Regions from separate parts of the Sinorhizobium mexicanum genome, predicted to be linked through region 1. Evidence: predicted binding sites of a transcription regulator. Region 1 holds the regulator's gene; each other region holds the start of a gene.

Region 1 (3,378 bases):
GCCGCGAGCTTGAACGCGCGGATTCCGACGCGCGAAAAAACATGCCGCGGGGGCTTGCAAAAATGCAACGGCCAGCCAGCAAGTTGGGGAAAACTCCGAAATCGATTCGGCGCGATTCCCGCGACTCTTGCCACGGAGTCACCCTGCCAGTAGGTTAATATTCAATTACTAGACGCATGCGGCGGACCTAGTCACCAAAAGAGTTATCGCGTTGCAGCTCCGGAGTTTTTCCGGAGCTTGGTGATGGATTCTGCCATCCAACGCCGAGAACGGGGAGTGCAGAAATGAACTGGACTGACGAGCGGGTGGAGAAACTGAAGAAGCTGTGGTCCGAGGGCCTGAGCGCCAGCCAGATCGCGGCTCAACTGGGCGGCGTCAGCCGTAACGCCGTGATCGGCAAAGTTCACCGGCTGAGCCTGCCGGGCCGGGCCAAGGCGGGCGGCGCGACCACTGCCGCACGCCCGAAGCGCACCACGTCCGCCCCCCGGGCGCCGAACTATGCCGCGCGCGTCGCCACCCGCACCGTCACCCGCACCGCCGGCGCTACCGTCCTCAAGGAAGAGATCGAAGTCGATCTCGTCGCCGATCAGACCCTCGAACTCGCACCGAACGTCGTCGTCCCGATGTCCCGGCGCCTCGGCCTGACGGAGCTCACGGAGCGCACCTGCAAGTGGCCGATCGGCGACCCCCTGAAGGAGGAGTTCCATTTCTGCGGCAACGACTCGCCGGAATCGTCGCCCTATTGCAGCTATCACACGCGGCTCGCCTATCAGCCTTCCGCCGAGCGCCGCCGTATGCGCTGACCGGCCTCAAGCGAACGCAATTGAAAAAGGGGCGGTGACGCCCCTTTTTTTGATGCCTGCCGAGGAGGCCGCCGGCTTTCAGCTTTCAAGCGAATAGCCGGCACCGCGCACGGTGCGAATGACATCGGGCATGTTCGAGAAATTCAGCGCCTTGCGCAGACGGCCGACATGCACATCCACGGTGCGCTCGTCGACATAGATATCATGTCCCCAAACGCCGTCGAGAAGCTGCGAACGGGAGAAAACGCGCCCCGGCGAGGACATCAGGAACTCCAGCAGCCGGAACTCCGTCGGTCCGAGCCGGACTTCGCGGCTACGCCTGTGGACGCGGTGCGTCTCGCGATCGAGCTCGATGTCGCCGCAACGCAACAGCGTCGAAAGCACCTCGGGCTTGGCACGCCTGAGCATTGCCTTCACCCTCGCCATCAGTTCCGGCGTCGAAAACGGCTTGACGACATAGTCGTCCGCGCCGGTAGCGAGACCACGAACCCGCTCGCTTTCCTCGCCACGCGCGGTCAGCATGATGATCGGCAGACGCTCCGTTTCCGGCCTCTGCCGCAGCCGGCGGCAGAGTTCGATGCCGGAGACCCCGGGCAGCATCCAGTCGAGGATCAGGAGATCGGGCAACCGCTCCTGAAGCCGGATTTCAGCCTCGTCTCCACGCAAGATCGTATCGACGTCGAAACCTTCGGCCTCGAGATTGTAGCGTAGGAGAACGCTCAGCGCCTCCTCGTCCTCGACAACGGCTATCTTCGGCAACATTCGGTCATGCTCCTTCCCACGCGCGGGTGCCATCACGCCACCGCGACACTCTGTGGCCGCGAAAAATCGCGACCGGGACAAGATCAACGCATGCACCAGGGCATGCGGCTATCGGGCGCTCTAGCACTTTGATTTCCAGAGCATCTTATCCGCTTTCAACGATTCCTTTTGAAAGCGGGATGCTCTAGTCCGTCACTGAGCCCAGCGTCGACGTATTATCGTCCTTCGGCCGTTCGCCCTGCGGCTGGGCGCCCGTCGCCATGTAATAGATCGTTTCGGCAATGTTGGTCGCGTGGTCGCCGATACGCTCGATGTTCTTGGCGCAGAACAGAAGATGCGTGCACGGCGTGATGTTGCGCGGATCTTCCATCATATAGGTCAGCAGTTCGCGGAAAAGCGACGTATAGATCGCGTCGATCTCCTCGTCGCGCTCGCGGATGCTGTTCGCCTTTTCCGGCGAGCGAGAAGCGTAGACGTCGAGCACCTCCTTGAGCTGGACCAGGGCCAGCTCCGCCAGATGCTCCAGGCCCCGCGCAAGCTTGCGGGGGATGCCGGATCCGGCGACCGCGATCACGCGCTTGGCAGTGTTCTTGCCGAGATCGCCCACGCGTTCCAAATCGGCGGCGATACGGATCGACCCCATGATCTCGCGAAGATCCGAGGCCATTGGCTGACGCTTGGCGATGGTGACGATCGCCTTGTCACCGATCTGGCGCTCGGCATCGTCCAGCATCGCGTCGTCGGAAATCACCTTCTGCGCCAACGCCAGGTCGGAATTCACCAGCGCCCGGACGGAATCGGCCACCATCTGCTCGGCAAGGCCTCCCATTTCCGAGACGCGGCGCGTCAGATATTTGAGCTCGTCGTCAAAAGCCGACGTGATGTGTGTAGATGACATGTTTCGTTCCTCGAACTCGCAAACCGGTTGACCAGATCACTTCCTTGTTTCGTTGAAACATTGAAATGATCTAACTCTTTGAACTTACACAATTCCGGACGGAAAACCGTTTCACACTCTCCCTGGAATTGCTCTGTCGCCTGGCTTAGCCAAACCGACCCATAATGTAGTCCTGCGTGCGCTGGTCATCCGGATTGGTAAACATCTTGTCGGTATCGTTCTCCTCGACGAGATTGCCGAGGTGGAACATGGCGGTGCGCTGCGAGACGCGCGCGGCCTGCTGCATCGAGTGGGTCACGATGACGATCGTGAAGTTGGCGCGCAGCTCGTGAATGAGTTCCTCCACCTTGGCGGTGGCGATCGGATCGAGCGCAGAACAGGGCTCATCCATCAGGATTACTTCGGGGCTGACAGCTACGGCGCGCGCAATGCAGAGACGCTGCTGCTGGCCGCCGGAAAGGCCGGTACCCGGCTCGTGCAGCCGATCCTTGACCTCATTGAAAAGACCGGCCTTCTGCAGGCTGGTTTCGACGACCTCGTCGAACTCCGCCTTGGTACGGGCGAGGCCATGAATACGAGGACCATAGGCGACGTTCTCGTAGATCGACTTCGGGAACGGGTTCGGCTTCTGGAACACCATGCCGACACGGGCCCGCAGTTCCACGACGTCGATCGACGGGTCGTAGACGTCGTCCTCGTCGAGCGTGATCTTGCCGGTCACGCGGCAGTTCTCGATCGTGTCGTTCATGCGGTTCAAGGTGCGCAGAAACGTCGACTTGCCGCAGCCCGACGGACCGATCAAGGCTGTCACGGTGTTTTCACGGATATTGAGGTTGACGTCGAAGAGCGCGCGCTTCTCGCCGTAATAGACCGACACATCCTTGCCGATCATCTTGTAGGGCACAGTATTCATTT
Region 2 (3,378 bases), 1.6 Mb from region 1:
GCCGCACGCGGCGTGATGCCGAAGCGGCGGATTTCTCCGGCCGCCATCACGGTCGTCTGCGCGATCTCCTCGGCGCTCGGATTGTAGCTGACATAGGTGTCGGTGAAGAAGGTGGCGCCGCGCTGCGAGATAAGCAGGCTCAGGGCCGAGAAGTCGAGAACACCCGCGCGCTTGCCGATGATCTGCGAAACGTCACGCAGGTGCTTGCTATAGCGTCCTTCCACGCCGCAGATCAGCGAATCCGCTTCACCTCGCTTGACCGCAAGCGCGCCGATCACCGTCGTGTTCGTGCGCACAATCGTACGCGCCGCTTCAGGAATGACGCCGCGGCGGCCGACGAGTGCGAAATAATCGTCGACGTAGTCGCGGTAGCGCGGGTCGCCCTCGGGATTCACGACCTCGAAGTCGACATCCGGGCGAATCCGGAGACCGTAGCGCCGCAGACGCGTCTCGATGATCTGCGGGCGGCCGATCAGGATGGGATTGGCGGTGCCTTCCTCCAGCAGCACCTGAGCGGCGCGCAACACCCGTTCGTCTTCGCCTTCGGCAAAGATGACGCGGTTTTTCGGGGCGTTCTTGGCCGCCGCGAAGACCGGCTTCATGATGAAGCCGGAGCGGAAGACGAAACGGTTCAGTTTATCGAGGTAGCCGTCGAAATCCTGGATCGGGCGGGTCGCGACGCCGCTTTCGGCCGCAGCCTTGGCGACGGCCGGAGCGATGCGGAGGATCAGCCGCTGGTCGAAAGGCGAGGGGATGAGGTAGTCTGGTCCAAACACCGGCGTCTCACCGGAATAGGCGCGGGCGGCGACATCCGACGGCTCCTCGCGCGCAAGGCCGGCAATTGCCCGCACCGCCGCCATTTTCATCTCCTCGTTGATCGTGCGCGCGCCGCAATCGAGGGCGCCACGGAAGATGTGCGGGAAGCAGAGGACGTTGTTGACCTGGTTCGGGAAATCGGATCGTCCGGTGCAGATCATGGCGTCTGGCCGGGCGGCGCGGGCCACCTCCGGCATGATCTCGGGAGTTGGGTTGGCAAGCGCCATGATCAGCGGCTTCTCGGCCATCTGGGCAAGAAGTTCGGGCTTCAGCACGCCGGCGGCGGAAAGCCCGAGGAAGACGTCGGCCCCGCCGATGCTGTCGGCAAGCACCCGCTTGTCGCTGTCCTGTGCATAGACGGACTTCCACTCGTCCATCAGCGTTTCACGTCCCTTGTAGACGAGACCCTCGATATCGTGGACCCAGATGTTTTCCCGCTTGGCACCGAGCGTAACGAGCAGGTTCAGGCAGGCGAGGGCGGCCGCGCCCGCGCCGGAGGCGACGATCTTCGCCTCGGCAATATCCTTGCCGGCAAGTTCGAGGCCGTTCATAACGGCGGCAGCAACGATGATCGCGGTGCCGTGCTGGTCGTCGTGGAAGACCGGTATCTCCATCTTCTCGCGCAGGCGCCGCTCCACCTCGAAGCATTCCGGCGCCTTGATGTCCTCGAGATTGATGCCGCCGAACGTCGGTTCCAACGCCGAGACGACATCGACCATGCGATCGACGGTCGGCGCGTCGATCTCGATGTCGAAGACGTCGATGCCGGCGAATTTCTTGAACAGCACGGCCTTGCCTTCCATGACCGGCTTAGAGGCGAGCGGGCCGATGTTGCCGAGGCCGAGAACGGCCGAGCCGTTGGAGATCACCGCGACGAGGTTGGCGCGCGCGGTGAAATCGGCAGCAGCTTCGGGATTGTCCCTGATCGCGATACAGGGCGCGGCGACGCCGGGCGAATAGGCGAGCGCCAGATCGCGCTGGTTGCCGAGCGGCTTGGTCGGCTGGATCTCAAGCTTGCCGGGGCGCGGGTAACGATGGAAGAAAAGCGCCTGCTGGTCGATGTCCCCGCTTGCCGGTACCGGTTTCACTTTGTCGCCCGTATTCATGCCTTGCATTCCTTCTTCTTGATCGGCGCCTTTTGGCATGAATTGCGGGCGGCGTACAGTTATGCTCTGGTTCATTTCCGACACCGGATTTGTCGCACGCACATGTCGTGTCATCTTCCTGAAACACGAGTCTGGTTTTGACGGTCATCAAAAGGATCAACCAAGACGAGGCTCGCATGACCGCGGCATCGGCATCCCAACAGAACTCGGTCCGGAAACTGCGGACGCTCTTCATCTCCGACGTCCATCTGGGCTCAAAAGCGGCGAAAACCGATTACCTGCTCGACTTCCTGCGCCATCACGAGGCGGAAACCATCATCCTCGTCGGCGACATCGTCGACGGTTGGCGCCTGAAGCGCAGCTGGTATTGGCCGCAGCCCTGCAACGACGTCGTCCAGAAGCTGCTGCGCAAGGCCCGCAAGGGCTCCCGCATCATCTACATTCCCGGCAATCACGACGAGTTCATGCGGGATTTCCCGGGCGTCCATTTCGGCGGCATAGAGGTGGCCCAGCGCCACATGCACAAAGCCGCCGACGGCCGCACCTATCTCGTCCTGCATGGCGACGAATTCGACGTCGTGGTGCGCAATGCGCGCGTGCTCGCCTATCTCGGCGACTGGGCCTACGACATGGCGATTGCCATCAATATCGGGCTGGCCGCGATCCGCCGCCGTCTCGGCATGCCGTACTGGTCCTTTTCCTCCTGGGCAAAGCTGCAGGTCAAGCACGCGGTGAATTTCATCGGCGAATTCCAGAAGGTCGTAGCCGACGAGGCGCGCCGCCACGACGCGCAGGGCGTCATCTGTGGCCACATTCACCACGCGGTGATCGAGGACATCGGCGATATCCGCTACATCAACACCGGCGACTGGGTCGAAAGCTGCACGGCAATCGCCGAGCATCACGACGGCAGGATGGAGTTGATCACCTGGCACCGGATGCGCGGCGGCATGATCGAGGTGGAAGCGTCGGATGAGGCTGAAAGGATGCTGGCGCATATCCTCGCGCCACAGGCGGCCTGATTCCTAAATCGGCTACGATTTAAAGGAAACATGCGGCAGCGGAATGCGGCGCCAGACGGTTTCGTATCTTTCTCTTCGTTCTTTTCAGAGAACGGCCTGTGGCGAAAACTAGCTTATGGTGAGTTGCGGCGCGGTTGTGCTAGAGGATGGCCTACAGCCATCAGGTCACTCCATGATTCCCTCATCCGCGCCCTCGAATGTGGGGCCTCCGCCGCGTCGTTTCGCGCTCCGCATAGCGCTGCTCTTTTGCGCGCCGTTGATCGTCAACGGCTTTGCCATGCCGTATTTCCCGGTCTGGCTCAGCACCATGTCGATGAGTGATTTCGAGATCGGCGTCGTTCTCGCCGTCCCGATGTTCATTCGCGTCATTACAGCGCCGCTCGCCGGTTTGCTTGCGGATCGGATCGGCGAGCGGGTGATCGTGTTGATCTGGT
Region 3 (3,378 bases), 890 kb from region 1:
ACGATGGCGCCATCCACCATGTTGAGGATGCGCTCAACCTCGCCGCCGAAGTCGGCGTGGCCGGGGGTGTCGACGATGTTGATGCGCACGCCCTTCCAGACGACCGAGGTCGCCTTGGCGAGAATGGTGATGCCGCGCTCCTTCTCCAAGTCGTTGGAATCCATGACGCGCTCGGCGACGCGCTGGTTGTCGCGGAAGGCGCCGGACTGCTTCAAGAGCTCGTCGACAAGCGTCGTTTTTCCATGGTCGACGTGCGCGATGATCGCGATGTTACGAATGCTCATTTTTTCTCTCGGAAAGTTCTGGGCACGCGCGACAGGGCGGGTACCGCTTTTCAGTTGCCGCGCTCATACAAGTTTTTTTGCATAAGCGAAAGGGGGCCTGCGCGCAGACCAGCTCTGCAGCCTCACGCGACGGCCCCCGGATCGAGCGTCACGCGCCAGAGTTCCTTATCCTCCCGATCCATCAGCCGCACGGTCATCTGGCGCGTCTGGCCGCTGATGTCGACGATGCCGAAGAATTGCAGACCGGCCGACGGCGGCAGGTTGCTGTCGATGCCGCCTCCGGACGCCTTGATGAAGCGGACCTCCGGGCCGAAGGTCATATCGAGTTCCTTCGGACCATAGGTGCCGGAATGCAAGGGACCGGAAACGAACTCCCAGAAGGGCAGGAATTCCTTGAAGGCGGCGCGCGACGGGTCGTAGTGGTGCGCGGCGGTATAGTGCACGTCCGCCGTCAGCCAAACGATGTTGTTGATCGCGTTGTCGCGAATGAACCGCAGCAGGTCCGCGAATTCCGTCTCCCTTCCCATCGGCGCGCCATTGTCGCCGTTGGCGATCGCGTCCGACCCGCGCCGTGCCGAATAATCATCCCAGACGACGAGGCCGATCGGCATGTCGCAGGCGATCACCTTCCAGGTGGCGCGCGAGGCGGCCAGCTCACGCTTCAGCCAATCCGCCTGCCGCCAGCCGAAGAGACCGGACTCCCCCTCCCCCTGATTGGGGCCGCGATAGGAACGCAGATCGACGAAAAAAACGTCGAGCAATGGGCCGTAAGCGACCTTGCGGAAGATGCGTCCGGGCTGGGTCGGCAAGGTGCGGATCGGCGTCATCTCGTGGAACGCACGAGCGGCACGCGACGCATACACCGCCACGTCCTTTTCCGGATAGCGCGGATCGTCCCTGAGATCGGTTGAAGCCGACCAGTTGTTCAAAACCTCGTGGTCGTCCCATTGATAGAAGGTGGGGCAGACGGCATTCAGGCCGCGCACGTGCTCATCGAGCAGATTGTATTTCCACTGGCCGCGATATTCCTCCAGCGTGCGGGCGACGTCGCGCTTCTCGGGCGTCACGATCCGGTTCTTCCACATGCCGCCGTCCCGGAGCTTGATCTCGTCCGGAATGGGATTGTCGGCATAGATCGTGTCGCCTGAATGGATAAAGAAATCCGGCTCGTGAAGCTGGATGGTCGAATAGGTCTTCATGCCGACATCGTCGATGCCCCAGCCCTGGCCGGCAGTATCACCGGACCAGACGAAGCGCACCGAGCGACGGCGCAGGGGTGCCGTGCGGAAACGTCCGACGATCGGCTCCGAGACACGATTGCCGTCATAAAGATCGGTTGCGGTGAAGCGATAGAAGATATCCTGGTCCGGCAGCAGGCCGTCGAGCCGGCTCTTGATCGTGCAGTCGGTCTGCGGCATCGCATCGATGTCGGGAAGCCGTAGGGCGTTCGAGAAGCTTTCGGTGGTCGAGTATTCGACCGCCACCCGCGCCGGCCGATCCACCCGCGTCCAGATCATTCCCGATTCCGTATCGACGTCGCCAGACTGCACGCCGTGCACGAATTCCGGCCGCCCATAGCCGCGGGCGTAGAAGGGTGTCGCGAGACCGGAAGAAGCGACGAGACCGGCGGCGCCGGCGGAGAAAAGGAAAGAGCGCCTAGTCAGCGTGCTTCGAATATCGGCCAAATTTTGCCTCCGGAACGACATGCGCAAAAAATTCGCGAATCATCGATTTCGCGATCGGACCTTTGGCGAGCCGCATGTCAGCGGCTTTACAGCGGGATGAAACTATTTGAACGGTTTGGCGACAGTTCTGTGAAGGAATGGCGGCGACGGCGCGCTCTTCGTGATTTCCTGTTTCGCGACATTGGAAGCGTCTCGCGGTGCGAACAGCGGCCCTCTCTCTTCGGGTTTAACCCGAGGACTAGCCCTCTCCCCGCACGCGGGGCGAGGAGACGTGCTCCATCAGAAGCATGTGCCACGCCCGACGAGGTTTCTGAGGGAGATTAAGCGTCGCCGCTCGTCCCTTCTCCCCGCCTGCGGGGAGAAGGTGCCGGCAGGCGGATGAGGGGCAACCGCACTCATCCCGCATCAGTGCGTGAAATCGTAGTGATCCCGCACGTGGTGGTTGAAGTAGCTGCCGGCGGAGTCCGCATGCACGAAGTCCTCGTAGATGCTCTCCGGGACATCGAGATAATGGTAAGGCCTGCGATTGCCGACGAACCAGATGCTGAGCGTGCGATGGCGCGCATCGTAGTTGACGCGTTGGATCGCGGAAGAGTCCAGGATCGCAGACGATTGCAACATTGGCATTAGCGTCTTCCCGGTTGGTTTCCAGAAGTCGCTGACGCCTCTTATCATACATCAATGGGCGGGATTTATAAACGATGACGGCTACCCTGGCGCCGCCGTCCCGCGCGAGGCAGCTGCGGCAATGAAGCCGCAGCACTTTGAATTGCTGCATGAATTGTCCATAACTCGGGTCCTGAATTACGGAATCATGCGAACAACGGTCATCCCATTTACGAGGTCTTCGCCTTGACCCAATCGAAAACTCCCTCTCGCGACCGGCTCGAAACCGTACTCACGCGCCTGGATGGGCGCCGGCACGAAGAACGCGTTTTCGTGAAATTCTATTCCGACACCGCCCGGGCCGAGGCTGACGCCGCCGACCGAAGGCTGAGCGACGGAAGCGGCCTCGGCCCGCTCGACGGCCGGATCGTCTCGATCAAGGACCTCTTCGACGTCGCAGGCGAACCGACGCTTGCCGGCTCGATCATCCGCCGGGCGGCGGAACCGGCAACGGCAGACGCGGCGATCGTCCAGCGACTGCGGACGGCTGGCGCCGTCATCATCGGCAAGACGCACATGACCGAATTCGCCTTCACCGCCGTCGGCCTCAACCCGCACTATCCGGTGCCCGGCAATGCGTTCGACGAGAGCCTCGTTCCCGGCGGCTCATCGTCCGGTGCGGCCGTCTCGGTGGCGGAGGGCACAAGCGAGATCGCCATCGGCTCCGACACCGGCGGCTCTGTGCGCATTCCGGCGGCCTTGAACGGCCTCGTCGGCTTCAAGCCGACCGCCCGGCGCGTACC

Evidence for each region. Region 1 encodes PhoB, which activates phosphate uptake and scavenging genes when phosphate is short. Its sites were predicted from a motif close to TGTCATNNANCTGTCAT; they were not measured.
Region 2: a site for PhoB is predicted at 2,031-2,047, ahead of FKV68_RS10430 (UDP-2,3-diacylglucosamine diphosphatase). Genes of this name have one in related genera too.
Region 3: a site for PhoB is predicted at 2,088-2,104, ahead of FKV68_RS19105 (alkaline phosphatase D family protein). Genes of this name have one in related genera too.

Annotation. Positions count from the first base shown of each region.
Region 1 covers NZ_CP041238.1:635,539-638,916, reverse strand. Annotated here, with positions in the region: gene FKV68_RS02980 (GcrA family cell cycle regulator) at 285-803, shown strand; gene phoB (phosphate regulon transcriptional regulator PhoB) at 882-1,565, opposite strand; gene phoU (phosphate signaling complex protein PhoU) at 1,750-2,463, opposite strand; gene pstB (phosphate ABC transporter ATP-binding protein PstB) at 2,609-3,378, opposite strand, start outside.
Region 2 covers NZ_CP041238.1:2,215,199-2,218,576, reverse strand. Annotated here, with positions in the region: gene FKV68_RS10435 (NADP-dependent malic enzyme) at 1-1,922, opposite strand, end outside; gene FKV68_RS10430 (UDP-2,3-diacylglucosamine diphosphatase) at 2,099-2,944, shown strand; gene FKV68_RS10425 (MFS transporter) at 3,117-3,378, shown strand, end outside.
Region 3 covers NZ_CP041238.1:4,065,500-4,068,877, forward strand. Annotated here, with positions in the region: gene typA (translational GTPase TypA) at 1-284, opposite strand, end outside; gene FKV68_RS19105 (alkaline phosphatase D family protein) at 407-1,969, opposite strand; gene FKV68_RS19110 (KTSC domain-containing protein) at 2,375-2,596, opposite strand; gene FKV68_RS19115 (amidase) at 2,822-3,378, shown strand, end outside.